DNA from 3 places in the Frankia umida genome. Region 2 is predicted to be linked to each of the others. Evidence: riboswitches for the same ligand, from Rfam matches in the RefSeq annotation. Region 2 holds a riboswitch; each other region holds the start of a gene.
What was found. Region 2 has a riboswitch for S-adenosylmethionine ahead of thrC (threonine synthase). Riboswitches for the same ligand answer to the same signal wherever they lie in the genome.
Positions count from the first base shown of each region.

Region 1: linked by a shared signal. The riboswitch ahead of MXD59_RS20480 (GNAT family N-acetyltransferase) and the one ahead of thrC (threonine synthase) in region 2 are both predicted to bind S-adenosylmethionine.
Region 3: linked by a shared signal. The riboswitch ahead of MXD59_RS17465 (aminotransferase class V-fold PLP-dependent enzyme) and the one ahead of thrC (threonine synthase) in region 2 are both predicted to bind S-adenosylmethionine.

Region 1 covers NZ_JALKFT010000027.1:93-4,667, reverse strand. Annotated here, with positions in the region: gene MXD59_RS20485 (transposase) at 689-2,065, shown strand; SAM riboswitch class I at 2,285-2,376, shown strand; gene MXD59_RS20480 (GNAT family N-acetyltransferase) at 2,384-3,028, shown strand; gene MXD59_RS20475 (alpha/beta hydrolase) at 3,241-3,996, shown strand; gene MXD59_RS26630 (hypothetical protein) at 4,178-4,303, shown strand; gene MXD59_RS20470 (hypothetical protein) at 4,373-4,573, opposite strand.
Region 2 covers NZ_JALKFT010000001.1:333,875-338,449, forward strand. Annotated here, with positions in the region: gene MXD59_RS01305 (alpha,alpha-trehalose-phosphate synthase (UDP-forming)) at 1-1,386, opposite strand, end outside; gene MXD59_RS01310 (HAD family hydrolase) at 1,545-2,342, opposite strand; SAM riboswitch class I at 2,475-2,594, shown strand; gene thrC (threonine synthase) at 2,603-3,889, shown strand; gene groL (chaperonin GroEL) at 4,431-4,575, shown strand, end outside.
Region 3 covers NZ_JALKFT010000018.1:45,562-50,136, forward strand. Annotated here, with positions in the region: gene MXD59_RS17465 (aminotransferase class V-fold PLP-dependent enzyme) at 1-1,400, opposite strand, end outside; SAM riboswitch class IV at 1,448-1,562, opposite strand; gene MXD59_RS17470 (DUF1634 domain-containing protein) at 1,711-2,160, opposite strand; gene MXD59_RS17475 (sulfite exporter TauE/SafE family protein) at 2,157-2,993, opposite strand; gene MXD59_RS17480 (TetR/AcrR family transcriptional regulator) at 3,265-3,888, shown strand; gene MXD59_RS17485 (MFS transporter) at 4,222-4,575, shown strand, end outside.

The DNA of each region.
Region 1 (4,575 bases), on a different contig from region 2:
TGCAGATGTGGATTAGTTCGTGATATGAATATCCAGTCAATTGAGGACTATGTGACTGGTCTCCGGAAGGATTTAATAAGAATGCGTCGGAATCGGATGTGCGTAGTTATTTTCGGAACGCTTCTCGCGTGTGGAGGTATGCTGCCTCTCGCCGGTGCGGCGGTTGCCCAGGCTCCGTATGACAACATCGGTGACTTGGCCTACCAGAATCAGCAGCTCAACGCGAATCTGATCTCCCAGAATGGGACCTACCAAAATATCTACTACAACACCCGGGGGATGGCGCCGATCCGTTCCTGGTAGATTTTCGTCGCCGTGTGCGACATCAATGCGGGGCGGATTCCAACGGTCAGTGCACCGACGGTCCAAATTCTTTCAGATTGTGGGTCTCGGCGTAGGCCTCGTCGGGGTTTTCCAGTCGAGGACTTTCCGGGGTCTGCCGTTGAGTTCGGCGGCGATGGCGTCGAGTTCGTTTTGACTGAAGCCGGAGAGGTCGGTACATTTCGGGCTCTCCGCAGTGGGTTGGGGAGTGTGTACGGTCATGAGCCGTGTGTGACGGCTTGGGGTGACGGAACGTAGTCGCGGTTTGGTTCGGGAAGCGGGACACCCGCCCGCTGAAATGATCGCTCTTGCCAGAAAAAGATCATCAAGCGGGCGGGTGCGTGTGTCCCAGGGTAGAGGCTGTGCGTTGGGTGGGTTGCCGGGGCTGCCGGCCGGGGTCGAGGTCGAGCTGGTCGAGCGGGCGGCCGGAGTCAGCTGGCACACCGCGCACCGTGGCTTCGTCGCGGTGGCCGAGGAGGCGGGGATCGTGGTCACCGCCCCGGCCGCTGGGACCGGGCCCGACGGGCCGGTCGCAGACCAGGAGACCACCGCCGACGGGGAGGCAGGCCGGCCGGTGCGGTCGGTGTCCGGGCCGCTGCCGGGCGTCGAGGTGCTCGGGATCGACGACCACCGCCGGGGCCGTCCCCGCTACCAGCGGGACCCGCTCTCCGGCGGCTGGGTCGCCGACGCCGACCGCTGGCAGACCGGGTTGTTCGACTCCGCTGGTGGCCACGGCCTGCTCGGGGCCGTCGAGGGCAGCACGGCGGCGGCCACGGTCGGCTGGATCGAGGCCCGGCCCGCCGCCTGGCGCGCGGGCATCCGGGCGGTCACGATCGACATGTCCACCGTCTACAAGGCTGCCGCCCGCGACGCGCTCCCACACGCGATGATCGCGGTCGACCCGTTCCACGTCGCGCAGCTGGCGAACAAGGCGGTCGGGGATGTCCGCCGCCGGGTCACCCACCAGCTCCGTGACCGCCGCGGCCGGGCCACCGACCCCGAATACACGATCCGCAACCTGCTGGTGCGCGGCCCCGGCGCACTCTCCGGCAACGGCCGCGCGAAGAACCACCTACTCGACCTGCTCGCGCTCTCCCCGACCCGCACCGGCCGAGCCACCACCCGCACCGACGTCGACCGGGCCCTCACCAGGTTCTTCGACTACTGCGCCACGACCGGCGCGACCGTCCCCGAGATCGTCGCTCTCGCCGAAACGATCTCGGACTGGCGCGTCGAGATCACAGCCGCCGTCCTGCACGGCCTGTCCAACGCCGCGGCTGAGGGAGCCAACCGGCTGATCAAACTCGTCTACCGGACCGCCTTCGGCCTGACCAACGTCGCCAACCAGCAACGTCGCCAACCAGCAACGGCGCGCCCCCACCGACCCCCGCCCCCAGCGCCTCGCCCACATCCGCGGGCTGCTCCTGTCCGGCCAGGCCTCTCCCGCGGTGCTACTGGCATGCGAAGACCACGAGGTGCTGGGCATGGCCACCTACGCGTTCCTCTGGCCGGCCGCGGGCGTGACACAGTCACTTTTCCTCAAGGAACTCTACGTTCGCGAACACGCCCGACGCCGCGGCATCGGAGGCCTCCTCATGGATCACCTCCGCCGCATCGCCACCGAAACCAATTGCAGCAGAGTCGAATGGACCACCGACCTCGACAACCAGTCAGTGCAAAGTTTCTACCGTGCACAGGCTTCACCGTGAATACGGGAAAGGTGTTCTATCGGACGGAGATCTGATGAGCCGAGCCGCATGAGCCGACACCACAGCTCGGCCAGTGTTGTCCGGGGCAGACCGAGGACCGTCGACAGCTCGACGTGGATCAGCTGTTCGCCGTGGGGCCAGTGACGGGTCCCACGGCGTTCTCGACGGGCAGGGCGCCGAGGTCCTGCGTTCCGCACTTCATCGCATGTTCGTGTTGACGTGGCTCTCTGTGGCCGGGGACAATCGACTCTCGTTGATCATCCAGAGGATCTGAGGGACCTGGCCCGGTGACGGTCCGGCAACCTGTCCAGCGCGGGCAAGGTGCCAACGCCAGGAACGATGAGGAAACTCCGATGAGTGTTCAGCTCGATGTTCCTGTTCTCGCTGGTTCCCTGGTGCGGCTGGAGCCGTTGACGATGGAGCACGCGGTCGACCTGGCCGCGGCCGTCGAGGAGGACCGGGAGACCTACGGGTTCACGCTGGTTCCCCGTGGGAGCCAGACGCGGGGGTATGCGGCGGCGCTGTTGGCCAGGCCTGGGCTGACGCCGTTCGCCCAGGTCCGGGTGCGTGACGGGAAAGCCGTGGGGTGCACCGGATTCCTGGATCCGCGGCCCTGGCCGGATCGGCCGGCCCTGCGAGCCGTCGAAATCGGCTCCACCTGGCTCGCGGCGTCCGCGCAGGGCAGCGGCATCAACGCCGAGGCGAAGCTTCTGCTGCTGGGGTATGCGTTCGAGACCCTGGGGGTCGCACGGGTCGATCTGAACACCGACGCCCGCAACCACCGGTGCCGGCGGGCGTTGACACGACTGGGTATCAGCTTCGAGGGCGTCCTTCGCAACTGGTCGATGTCCTGGGCGCCGGGGGAGGAGGGGACGGTGCGGGACTCGGCGATGTTCGCGGTGGTCGCTTCCGAATGGCCGGCTGTCCGACGAGCCCTCATGACCCGTCTGGCCTCGGCGGGCATGGCCGCAGGAGTGTCTGGCCCGCCGGCGTCGTGATCGACTCGATCTTCACCCAGAGATCAACGGGTGCTCAATCTGGCCGACAGGTGCTGCCCGTTCTCAGGAACCGGCGCCGATCTTGTGATGGCTGTGTCCCAGTTTCGGCGGTTGGCCTGCCTTGGGAAGGTCTTCTGTCTCATCCCATCTTGGCGGGCAGGGGGACAGGGGCCAGGTCGACCAGCGGCGGGTGTCCTTGATGTGATGTGGGTATGGCCATCCCGCCGCACATGCATCCGTTCGTGCTCGACGTGGCGCCCGCCCACCGTCGGCGTATCGGCGCGATCGACGTCCACAGCACCGACCCGTCCGCCGAGCGGCGTCGGCCCGCCGTGGTGTTCGTGCACGGCGGGCCCGTACCGGCGCAGCTGGAGCCGACCCCCCGGGACTGGCCGACCTTTCTCGGTTACGGCGCGCTCGCCGCCGCCCATGGCCTCGTCGGGGTCACCGTCGACCATGGCCTGCACGGCCCCGGTGACTACCCGGTCGCCGGGCGGAACGTGCGTTCGGCCGTCGAGCAGGCACGCGCCGTCGAGGGCGTCGACCCCGACCGGGTCGGCCTGTGGTTCTTCTCCGGTGGCGGTCCGCTCGCGGCCGGATGGCTCGCCGCCGTGCCCCCGTGGCTGCGCTGCGTCGCGCTGAGCTACCCGTTCCTGAGCGTTCCGCCGGGCGTCCCGGACGGCGCCGAGTTCGACGCGGTTGGCGCCGTCGCCACCCCGGGGCGGCCGCCGATCCTGCTCACCCGGGTCGGTGCCGAGTTCCCGGTGGCGGTGCCCGGCCAGAACGCCTTCGTCGATGCCGCCCGTGCCCACGGCGTTCCGATCGAGGTCATCGACGTCCCGAACGGTCAGCACGGCTTCGACAGCCTCGACCACACCGACGAGTCCCGAACGGCCGTGACCAGGGCCATGACCTGGGTCGCGGCAACGCTGCACGCCAGGGGTGCCGTCGGGGCGTCCGGCCGCTGACCAACCTGGGCGGCCGGGTCAACTCCGGTGCGGTCTGCCGCGGTACATGGAGCGGAGTCCACGGACATGGTGTACAGAGTGTGATCGTCCAGCGACTTACTGGAGTGGCGGTCCGTGACGTGAAGCGACCGCCGCGTGATCCTTCTCGAGAACGACGAAGAGTTCGATGAGGAGATGCGCGATGGTCGTGCGTCCAGCTGCGGGGACGCTGCGCGCCACTGCTCCGGGGCGCCGGGCGTCCGCCCTCGGCGAGGGTCACAACGATGATCTCTTGCCGGCCGACCTCGACCTCAGCTGCCCGGGCTGATCAGGCTGGGCAGCTGACGTAGGCGCCGGCCGGGAGGCCGAGGTCGGCCAGGTGTGCCCCGGCCCGTACTTACGGCGCCCCCCAGGTGGTCCTGCGCAGGGTGAGGTTGTTGGCGTCGTTGGCGTCGGTCGCGGTGGTGCCGGAGTCGTCGCGCGGTGGCCAGTAGGCGCCGAGGCCGTGCGGGATGAGGTCGCCCAGGCGTGGGCGTAGGTCCTGGCCGAGGGGCGCGCTGATCTCCTTGGGTGGGCGCGGGTCCTTCCACGGGTACATTT
Region 2 (4,575 bases):
GCGGGACAGCGCCGCCCCCTCCTTCGCCACGAGGTTCATCCCGTCCCGGACCGGGTTGACCACCAGCACCTCGGCCAGCGACAGCGCCGCGATCGAGCGGGGATAGTCGTCGGTCACCTCCAGGTGCAGGGGACACCAGTCGTCCTCGGCGAACTCGTCGTTGATCTCGGCGGCGAGCCGACGCACCGCCTGGGTGTACTCGCGGTACTCGGGCAGGTTGTGCCGCGACGGATAGGCACACACCAGGTGCATCACCTGCCCGCGCCACCGCGGCTGGGCGCGCAGCAGCTCACGGTAGGCCAGCAGGCCCCGCACGATGTTCTTGGACAGCTCCGTCCGGTCGACCCGCACGATCAGCCGTCGTCCGCCGGCGAGCGCCGCGAGTTCCGCCGCCCGCCCGGCCACATCCGCCTGCGCGGCCCGGTCCCGCAACTCCCCCACGTCCACCCCCAGGGGATGGACGCCGATCCGAACCAGCCGTCCCCCGTCCGCCTCCACCCCGTCCGCCTGCGCCCCGTCCGCCTGCGCCAGTACCCGCACCTGACGGTCGTGGACGGCCACACCGGGCAGCGCCTCGGCGCACCGTTCGAACGCGTCGGCCCAGGCATCGGTGAGAAAACCCAGTCGGTCCGCGCCGAGCAGACCGTGCAGCAGCTGCGCCTGGACGTCGTCGGGCAGAATCCGGAAGTAGTCCGGTGGCGCCCACGGGGTGTGACTGAAGTGGGCGATCCGCAGGTCAGGGCGCATCCGACGGAGCTGGCCGGGGACGAGCATCAGGTGGTAGTCCTGCACGAGGACGCAGGCTCCGGGCGCCGCCTCCTGCGCCAGCGCCTCGGCGAACATCGCGTTGTACGCCTGGTAGGCGGCCCAGTCCTGGCGAAACCGCGCACCGAACACCGGCTGCGACGCCGGCGCGTACAACAGATGCTGGACGAACCACAGCACCCGGTTCGCCACGGCGTTGTAGGCCCGGTCGAAGATCTCCTGATCGATGTCGAGGATGCGCACCGCGGCGCGGCCGGTGTCGAAGCCAGCCCGGTCGAGCCGCCCGTCGGGCGCCCGGCTCGCCGCCCGCCGATCGGCGTCCCCCAGGGCCGCGCACACCCACACCAGGCGGTCGGCGTCCGGCGGCGCGTCGGCGGCCGCCTGCCCGAGCCCGGACACCAGCCCGCCGGCGCCACGTCGCAGCAGCAGCTCGCCGTCCGGACCATCGGCGAACGCGACCGGCCCACGGTTCGACGCGACGAGGACCCGCGCCGTCCCGGTAGCAGCCGAGGGCGCGGGAACAGGCTCCGGGGGCGCGGGCGCAGCATCCGGGGGCACGGGGGCAGGGTCCGCCGATACGGAAGCAGGGGCCACAGCGGTGCTGTGTGTGACGTCCGACATGCGTTGCACACAGCGGAGAGTAGGCCATCTGCGCCGCCGTGAAGGCCCGCTCCGGCGCACCGCTCAGCCCAGATGTTGGTCTCTCGCTGGTACCGATGCCTTTTCGCCGGACGGCCACCGCCCACGCACCATCGACCCGAGGCAACCCTCGGTGACTCTCAGTCGACGATGGCCTGACGCACCGCATTGGCCCAACCGGCGCCGACGGAGCCGTCCTCAATGGTGACGTTGTCGTACTTCGGTAGCAGCCCGGGGATGCTGGGATGACGCAGCGCGTTGGCGACCAGGTGCATCCGACCGACGTGCGCGGCCATCTCCAGATCACTCGCCGAGTCGCCGATCGCGATCGCCTCGGTCGGCGACAGCCCACGTCGGCGCAGGTCGTAGGCCACGGCGTCGCCCTTGCTGACGCCGTCTGGCACCAGGTGGTAGACGTGCGGCTGGCCGCCGAGATGCGGCATGTGCGACGGCGAGATCAGCCCGTTGTCGCGCATGCTCAGCCAGCCGAAACCGATCTCGGTGAGCCACGCGTCGACCTCGGCGACCTCGATCCGCCCGCGCAGCATCACATCGATCTCACGCCCGGTGTGCCAGGGCGTGTGCAGCTCCAGCTCACCGGGATGACGGTCGATCAGCTTGTCCAGCAGGACGGGTGGGACCTGGTCGAAGTCGGACGGCATCGCACCGCGCAGGATCTCGCTGTCGCGCCCGCGGTTCCAGCCGACGATCGCACCGAGCTCGCCGATGAACCCGTCCGCGCCGAAGATCTGCGCCGCCTCGAGCAGCTGCGGCCGGGTGCGCCCGCTCACCAGCACCAGCAGGACTCCCGCGGTGTGCAGCTCGATGAGCGCCTGCGCGGGCTCCAGGGTCACCCCCCCGCCCTCGGCGAGAAAGAAGCAGCCCCCGGGCCCGACCATCGTGCCGTCAAGATCGGTGTAGACGACGCGGACACTCACTGTTATGAACTCCCTGGTCCTAGGACGGCACCCGGTGGGACACTGGCTGACGCGACACACAACCGTGAACCAGGAAACATCGGTGCACGATCTCGGGCACGCGGTCTACAGTACGGACAGACAACTTCATCTGGCTCATCCAGAGGGGCAGAGGGAACGGCCCGGCGAAGCCCCGGCAACCACCCGCACGCTGTGCGTGCGCGGCAGGTGCTAATTCCGACCTGTGGCAGGTTGCCGCGGGAAAGATGAGGAGCTTCTCCATGACTCTCGCGCCCGAGCGCGCCACCGCCTCCGCCCTGGACGTGGCCAACCCCGCCGTCGGCCTGTCCTGTCGCCACTGCGGAGCGACCTACCCGCTGTCACCGAGCCATGTGTGCGTCGAGTGCTTCGCCCCGCTGGAGATCTCCTACGACCCGGACCTGCTGCGCCGGGTCACCCGGGAGTCGATCGAGGCCGGCCCGCGCAACCTGTGGCGTTACGTCGGCCTGCTGCCCGCCGGCCACGACCCGTCCCGCCGGGTCTCCCTCGGTGCCGGCTGGACGCCACTGCGCCACGCCCCGCGGCTGGCCGCCGAACTCGGGATGAAGACGCTGTACGTCAAGGACGACAGCGCCAACCCCACCCACTCGTTCAAGGACCGGGTTGTCTCGGTCGCCCTGTCCGCCGCCCGTGAGCTTGGTTTCACCACGGTGGCCTGCGCGTCCACCGGTAACCTCGCCCAGTCGGTGGCCGCGCACGCCGCCAGTGCCGGGCTGCGCTCGGTCGTCCTCGTCCCGCACGACCTCGAGGCCGGCAAGACCGTCTCCACCGGTGTGTACGGCGGCACCCTGGTCGCCATCCAGGGCACCTATGACGATGTCAACCGGCTGTGCAGCGAACTGGCCGGCGAGTACGAGTGGGCGTTCGTCAACGTCAACGTGCGCCCGTTCTACGCCGAGGGTTCCAAGACGCTGGGCTACGAGGTCGCCGAGCAGCTCGGCTGGCGGCTCCCCCAGCAGGTCGTCGTGCCGATCGCGTCCGGCTCGCTGCTGACCAAGGTCGACAAGGCGTTCGGTGAGCTCGGCAAGCTCGGCCTGGTCGAGCCGACCCCCTACCGGGTCTTCGGCGCCCAGGCCGCCGGCTGCAACCCCGTCGCCGCCGCCTTCAGCCGCGGGGTCGACACCGTCGCCCCCGTCCGTCCGTCGACGATCGCCAAGTCGCTGTCCATCGGTAACCCCGCCGACGGCCCCTACGCCCTGGACGTCGCCCGCCGCACCGGCGGCGCGATCACCGACGTCACCGACCCCGAGATCCTCGAGGGCATGCGCCTGCTCGCCCGCACCGAGGGGATCTTCGGGGAGACCGCCGGTGGCGTCACGGTGGCGACTCTGCGCCGTCTGCTGCGCGAGGGCCTACTCGACCCCGAGGCCGAGACCGTCATCTACAACACCGGTGACGGCCTGAAGACCCTCGACCCGCTGGTCGAGACCGGTGGCCCCACCGCCACCATCAAGCCCTCCCTGCGCGCCTTCGAGGCCGCAGGCCTGGGCGACGACTCCGCCGCCTGAGGCCTGCCCACGGCCCCGTGCCTGACCCCTGGTCACGGGGGCGTGGTGCGACGGTCCGCCGAGCGGGCTTCGTGACATTCGGTGCGCCTTGGCCACCGCGGGTGCCGGTTTCTCCTCTCGGTTACCTCAGGACCGGGCGTCCACCGGCGTGGAGCGACGTCCACCGGCGGCCAGCGGGCGTCCAGGAGGCATCCGAAATGTCCTAGAAGCGGCTGTCGGTGCCGCCGGACGCGGACGAGGGGAACAGCAGGGGACGAACGGTCGCACAGCCGGTTGCGGGGGCGGCTCGGGACGGGGAACAACGGGTGCGGCGGGGCTCGCCGACCGAGGGCGCGCTTGCACTCTCCCAGGGTGAGTGCTAAACATGAGCTGGCACTCTCGTGATGGGAGTGCCAAGGCTGAAACGGCGAGGCTGCCCAGTCCTCCCGGCTGTCATGGCGGTTTGTCCGCACCTGGCCGGAGCTGGCGGGAGCCGTCCGTCGCGGGCGTCGTTGTGGCCAGGCCATCGAACCTGCCATCCCACTGGGAGGACCCAGAAACCATGCCGAAGATCATTGCCTTCGATGAGGAGGCTCGGCGCGGCCTGGAGCGCGGCATGAACCAGCTGGCCGACGCCGTCAAGGTCACGCTCGGCCCCAAGGGTCGCAACGTCGTGCTGGAGAAGAAGTGGGGCGTCCCCACGATCA
Region 3 (4,575 bases), on a different contig from region 2:
GACTGGCCCGGGACCTGGGCGTACTGCTCGGCCCAGGCGGGCAGGCGGCGCTCGTCCCGCACCGGCTGCCAGCCACCGTCGCGCTGGTGGTAGGACAGCCGCGGACCGGTGCGCAGGTAGTCCTCGAGCGCGACGAGCAGCCGGTCGACATGCGCCGACGTCGTGCCGACCCCGATGCTCGCCCGCAGCGCCCCACCCGGTGCCCCGAGTCGGGCCAGCAGCGGATGCGCGCAGAACCGTCCGGCCCGTACCCCGATCCCGTGTTCGGCCGACAGATACGCCGAGACCAACCCCGGATCGTGTCCCGGCAGGGAGAACGCCACCACTCCCACCCCCTGCGCGCGGCCCCCGTCGGAAGCGCCGTCCTCGGGCTGGCTGTTCTCGGGCCAGATGCGGTGGACGACGACCCGGCCCGGCGCACCCTGGTCCAGGGCGGCGAGTCCCCGCAGCAGCCGGTCGCGCAGCGCCGACTCGTGGTCGCGCCACACCTCGGGGGTGATCTCGGCGAGGGTGCGGCAGGCGGCGGCGATCGCGGTGGCGCCGGCGAGGTTCGGCGTGCCGGCCTCGTGTCGAGCCGGCCCGGTGGCCCAGTCGACCGAGGCCGCGCCGACCTCACGTACCGCGCCGCCACCGGCCAGGTACGGCGGGGCCGTGTCCAGCCAGTCGGCCCGTCCGACCAGGACCCCGGCGCCGAACGGCGCGTACAGCTTGTGACCGGAGAAGGCCAGGTAGTCGATGCCGAGGGCGGCCATGTCGATACGCCGGTGCGGGGCGAGCTGCGCCGCGTCGACGAACAGCCGGGCGCCGACGTCATGGGCCAACCGGGCCAGCCGCCGCAGCGGCGGCGCCTCCCCGGTGACATTGGACGCCCCGGTCACCGCGAGCAGCCGCACCGGCGCGGCCCGCAGTTCGGCGTCCAGCGCCTCCAGGCTTTCGCCCAACGTCGCGCGGACGGTGACGCAGCGCGCCCCGACCCGCCGCCAGGGCAGCAGGTTCGCGTGATGCTCGAGGTCGAACAGCACGACCTGCGCTGCCGCGCCGCCCGCACCCCCGGTGCCGGTGGACGCCACGGCATGGGCCAGCAGGTTCACCGCGTCGGTGGTGTTGCGGGTGAACAGGACGGCGTCCTCGGCGCGGGCACCGAGGAAACGCGCGACGTCGTGGCGTGCCCCCTCGTACAGCGACGTGCACACCGCCGAGGCGAACCCCGCGCCGCGGTGCACACTCGCCGAGTACGGCAGCACCCGGCGAACATGATCGGCCACGGCTTCCAGGCACGGCGCGCTCGCCGCGTAGTCAAGGTTGGCGTACTCCACCTGGCCGCCGCCGGCCAGCGGCACCTGTAGCCCCGCCCCCTCCACCGGGAGCAACGCCGCCTGCGCGGGCGTGGATGTGGGCACGGCAGAAATGATCGAGGTCATCATTGCTCCGAGAACAACCCGTGTCGGGTCTGCACTTGCCATCGGCTGGTCGCCGCGGCCCTGTCGTCACCCGGGGCACCCCGCTGCGTGAGGAGGGTTGCCGGCCAGCAAGCCGGGGCTTGGACGCTGGCACTCAGGACAGTGATCGGACTCTAGCAAAGCCCGCCATTCCCGGTCGGCACGGTGAACATGGCCACGCCGGACATCGTCCACGCCGATCCCACCGGATCGGACGGCATCGGCCCGAGTGGCGTCGCTTCGGGTGGCGTCGGTTCGGTGACGTCGGGGGCTACTCGGCGGCGCCGAGGGCACCTGCGACCAGCAGGAGCACCAGGACGAGCGCGGCCACCGCGGCCAGCTGCGGCTGACGTCCGCGAAGCCAGCACCAGCCGGCAGCGGCGACCCCGGCGGCCGGGGTGGCGGCGAGCACCACCATCCCGAGCAGGACGATCGCGTCCGCCCGCGCGTGGCGCAGCCCACCGGCCAGGTCGGACAGCCGCAGCGCGGCACCCGGGCCGAGGATGTCGCCGTGGGAACGGCCGGTCCACGCCGCGCCGTTCTGGCCGAACGCCGCGATCAGCCCGGCGACCACCAGCAGCACCCCGAGAATCCCCCCGACCCGCAGCACCCACGCGACCGGTCGCGCCCCGACCTCATGGCCGCACCGCGCCCCGGCTGGTCCGGGGGAGACCGCAGGCGCCTCGGGTGGGTCCTGCGGCGGTGGGGGCGGGCGGGTCATGCCAGACCCCGCAGCAGCATCTGGACGCTGATCACCAGCAGGACCGCGAGGAAGACCAGGCGCAGTGTCGCGACGGGCACCACGGACAGCAGGCGGGAGCCGAGTCGGGCGCCCACCACCGTGCCGATCGCGACCGCGCCGGCCAGGGCCGGAACCACGTCCCCACGTTGCAGGTAGACGACGGCGCTCGCGGCGCCGGTCACCCCGATCATGAGGCTGCTCGTGGCGGTCGAGACCTTGAGGGGAAGTCGCATCGCGAGGTCCATCGCGGGCACCTTCATCGCACCCGACCCGATGCCGAGCAGGCCGCTGACCGTGCCCGCGGCGGTCATCATCGTCAGGCCGGTCGCGGTTCTGGTCACCCGGTAGGCACGCCGTTCGCTTCCGTTCGCGACGTCGCCGTGCAGGGTGAGGACATCGGCGAGGCGATCACCGGGGACCGCGAGCGTGTCGGTCGTCGCGTCGCGGCGGGTGCGCAGCATCTGGATCGCGCTGAAGGCGAGCACCACGCCGAAGATGGTGTAGAGGACATGGGTGCCGAGGTGGCCGGCGAGCAGCGCCCCGATCACCGCCCCGATGACGGTGGCGACCTCGAGGGTCACCGCGACACGCAGGTTCGCGAAGCCCTCGTCCAGGTACCGGGGTGAGGCGGCGGCGCTGCCGGCGACGACCGAGATCACCGAGGCGCCGATCGCGAGCCGGACGTCCAGCCCGAAGGCGAGGGTGAGGATCGGCACGATGAAGGTGCCACCGCCCAGCCCCAGCAGGCTCCCCAGGGCCCCCGACGCGACGCACACGGCGGTGATGACGGCGATCTCCGCCAACGGGCTCACGGTACTCACCTCGCCTTCTGTTGTTTATGTCTGATACAGACAATATCCGGATGGGACCTTTCTGGCGAGGGAAGACGGCGCGGGCTCGGCGTCCGCGCACAGGTGTGGCAGGGGTCACGGCGTTTCGGGGGGTCTGAATATGAGTACGGCACAGTACTGTTTCGTTTGGTGGTCGACGGTCCCTGACCTGGCTGTGGTCCGCCTGGCGGGATCTGTGGGTGTGGTGATCGAGCTGTGACCGTGGTGCGCGCGGATGCGAAGGGAGGCATGTGTGTCGTCTCCGGAGGGTTCGGGCCGGGGCCGTCCTCGGGATGAGTCCCGCGAGCAGGCGATTCTCGACGCGGCGCTGGAACTGCTCGTCGAGGTCGGCTACGAGCGGATGAGCATGGTCGCCGTCGCGAACCGGGCCCGGGCCAGCAAGGCGACGATCTACCGGCGCTGGAGCTGCAAGGACGCGATGGTCGTCGAGGCGCTGCGTCGTCGGGCGCCCGCCGAACATGTCGCCGCCGACACCGGAAGTCTGCGCGACGACCTGATGGTCGACGTCCGGCTGATGGCTCGCTCGATCGTCGACGTCGGCGGTGGGCTGCTCATGGGGGTGCTGCGCGCGGCCTCCGAGTCCCCGCGGTTGGCCGAGGTCATCCAGGAGCACATGGTGCGTAACAAGGCCGAACTGTGTGGAAACGCGCTTGTGCTGGCGGCCAGGCGGGGTGAGATCCCCGCCGATCTCGACGCCGTCCCGCTGGCGGAGGCGATTCTGTCCATGATCCTGACCCGGCAGATGTTCGGTGTCGGCCCGCTCGACGAGCGGTTCGTCACGCACGTCGTCGATGACGTCGCCATGCCGCTGATCGCGGGCCTGGCGGCCCGAGCGTCAGCCCCCTCGAACGTCTGAGCTATTATCTGTCCGAACGTCTGATCGGTTCTCGGGTCGACGTCGGTCGGGTGCGCGCCGTGGTCCGCGGCGGGCGCTGATCGTGTCACGTCACTGGGCGGTGTTCCGTCCTCCTGGTCAGACGTCCCCTTTGTCATGCCGCCAGCAAGCCAACCCAGCCAGCAAGCCAGCCCGGTCTGACCAGCCCGGTTGGTGCCCGTCCAGCCAGGTTCGGTCCGTCCCACCCGTACGCGACGGCCATGTCGTCGTGCGCGGTTCTGCGCCGGTATGCCCATGCGCGGCCATCCGACGTGAACATCCGGCAATTCGACTGTTGTGGCTAGGAGCCCACTCGTGACCGATACCGTCGCCGCCCGGACAGATCATGATCCGGCGCCGCTGGCTGACGACGCTCCCGATCCACGGCGCTGGCTGGCGCTGTCGATCATCGCCGTCGCGCAGCTCATGGTCGTGCTCGACGCGTCCATCGTGAACATCGCCCTGCCGCACGCGCAGGACGCGCTGCACATCTCCACCGCCAACCGGCAGTGGATGGTGACGGCCTACACCCTCGCCTTCGGCGGTCTGCTGCTGCTCGGCGGCCGGATCGCCGACTATGTCGGCCGCAAGCGCGCCTTCATCTGGGGTCTGATCGGGTTCGCGCTCGCCTCGGCGCTGGGTGGTCTCGCGCCCAACGCCGGGCTGCTG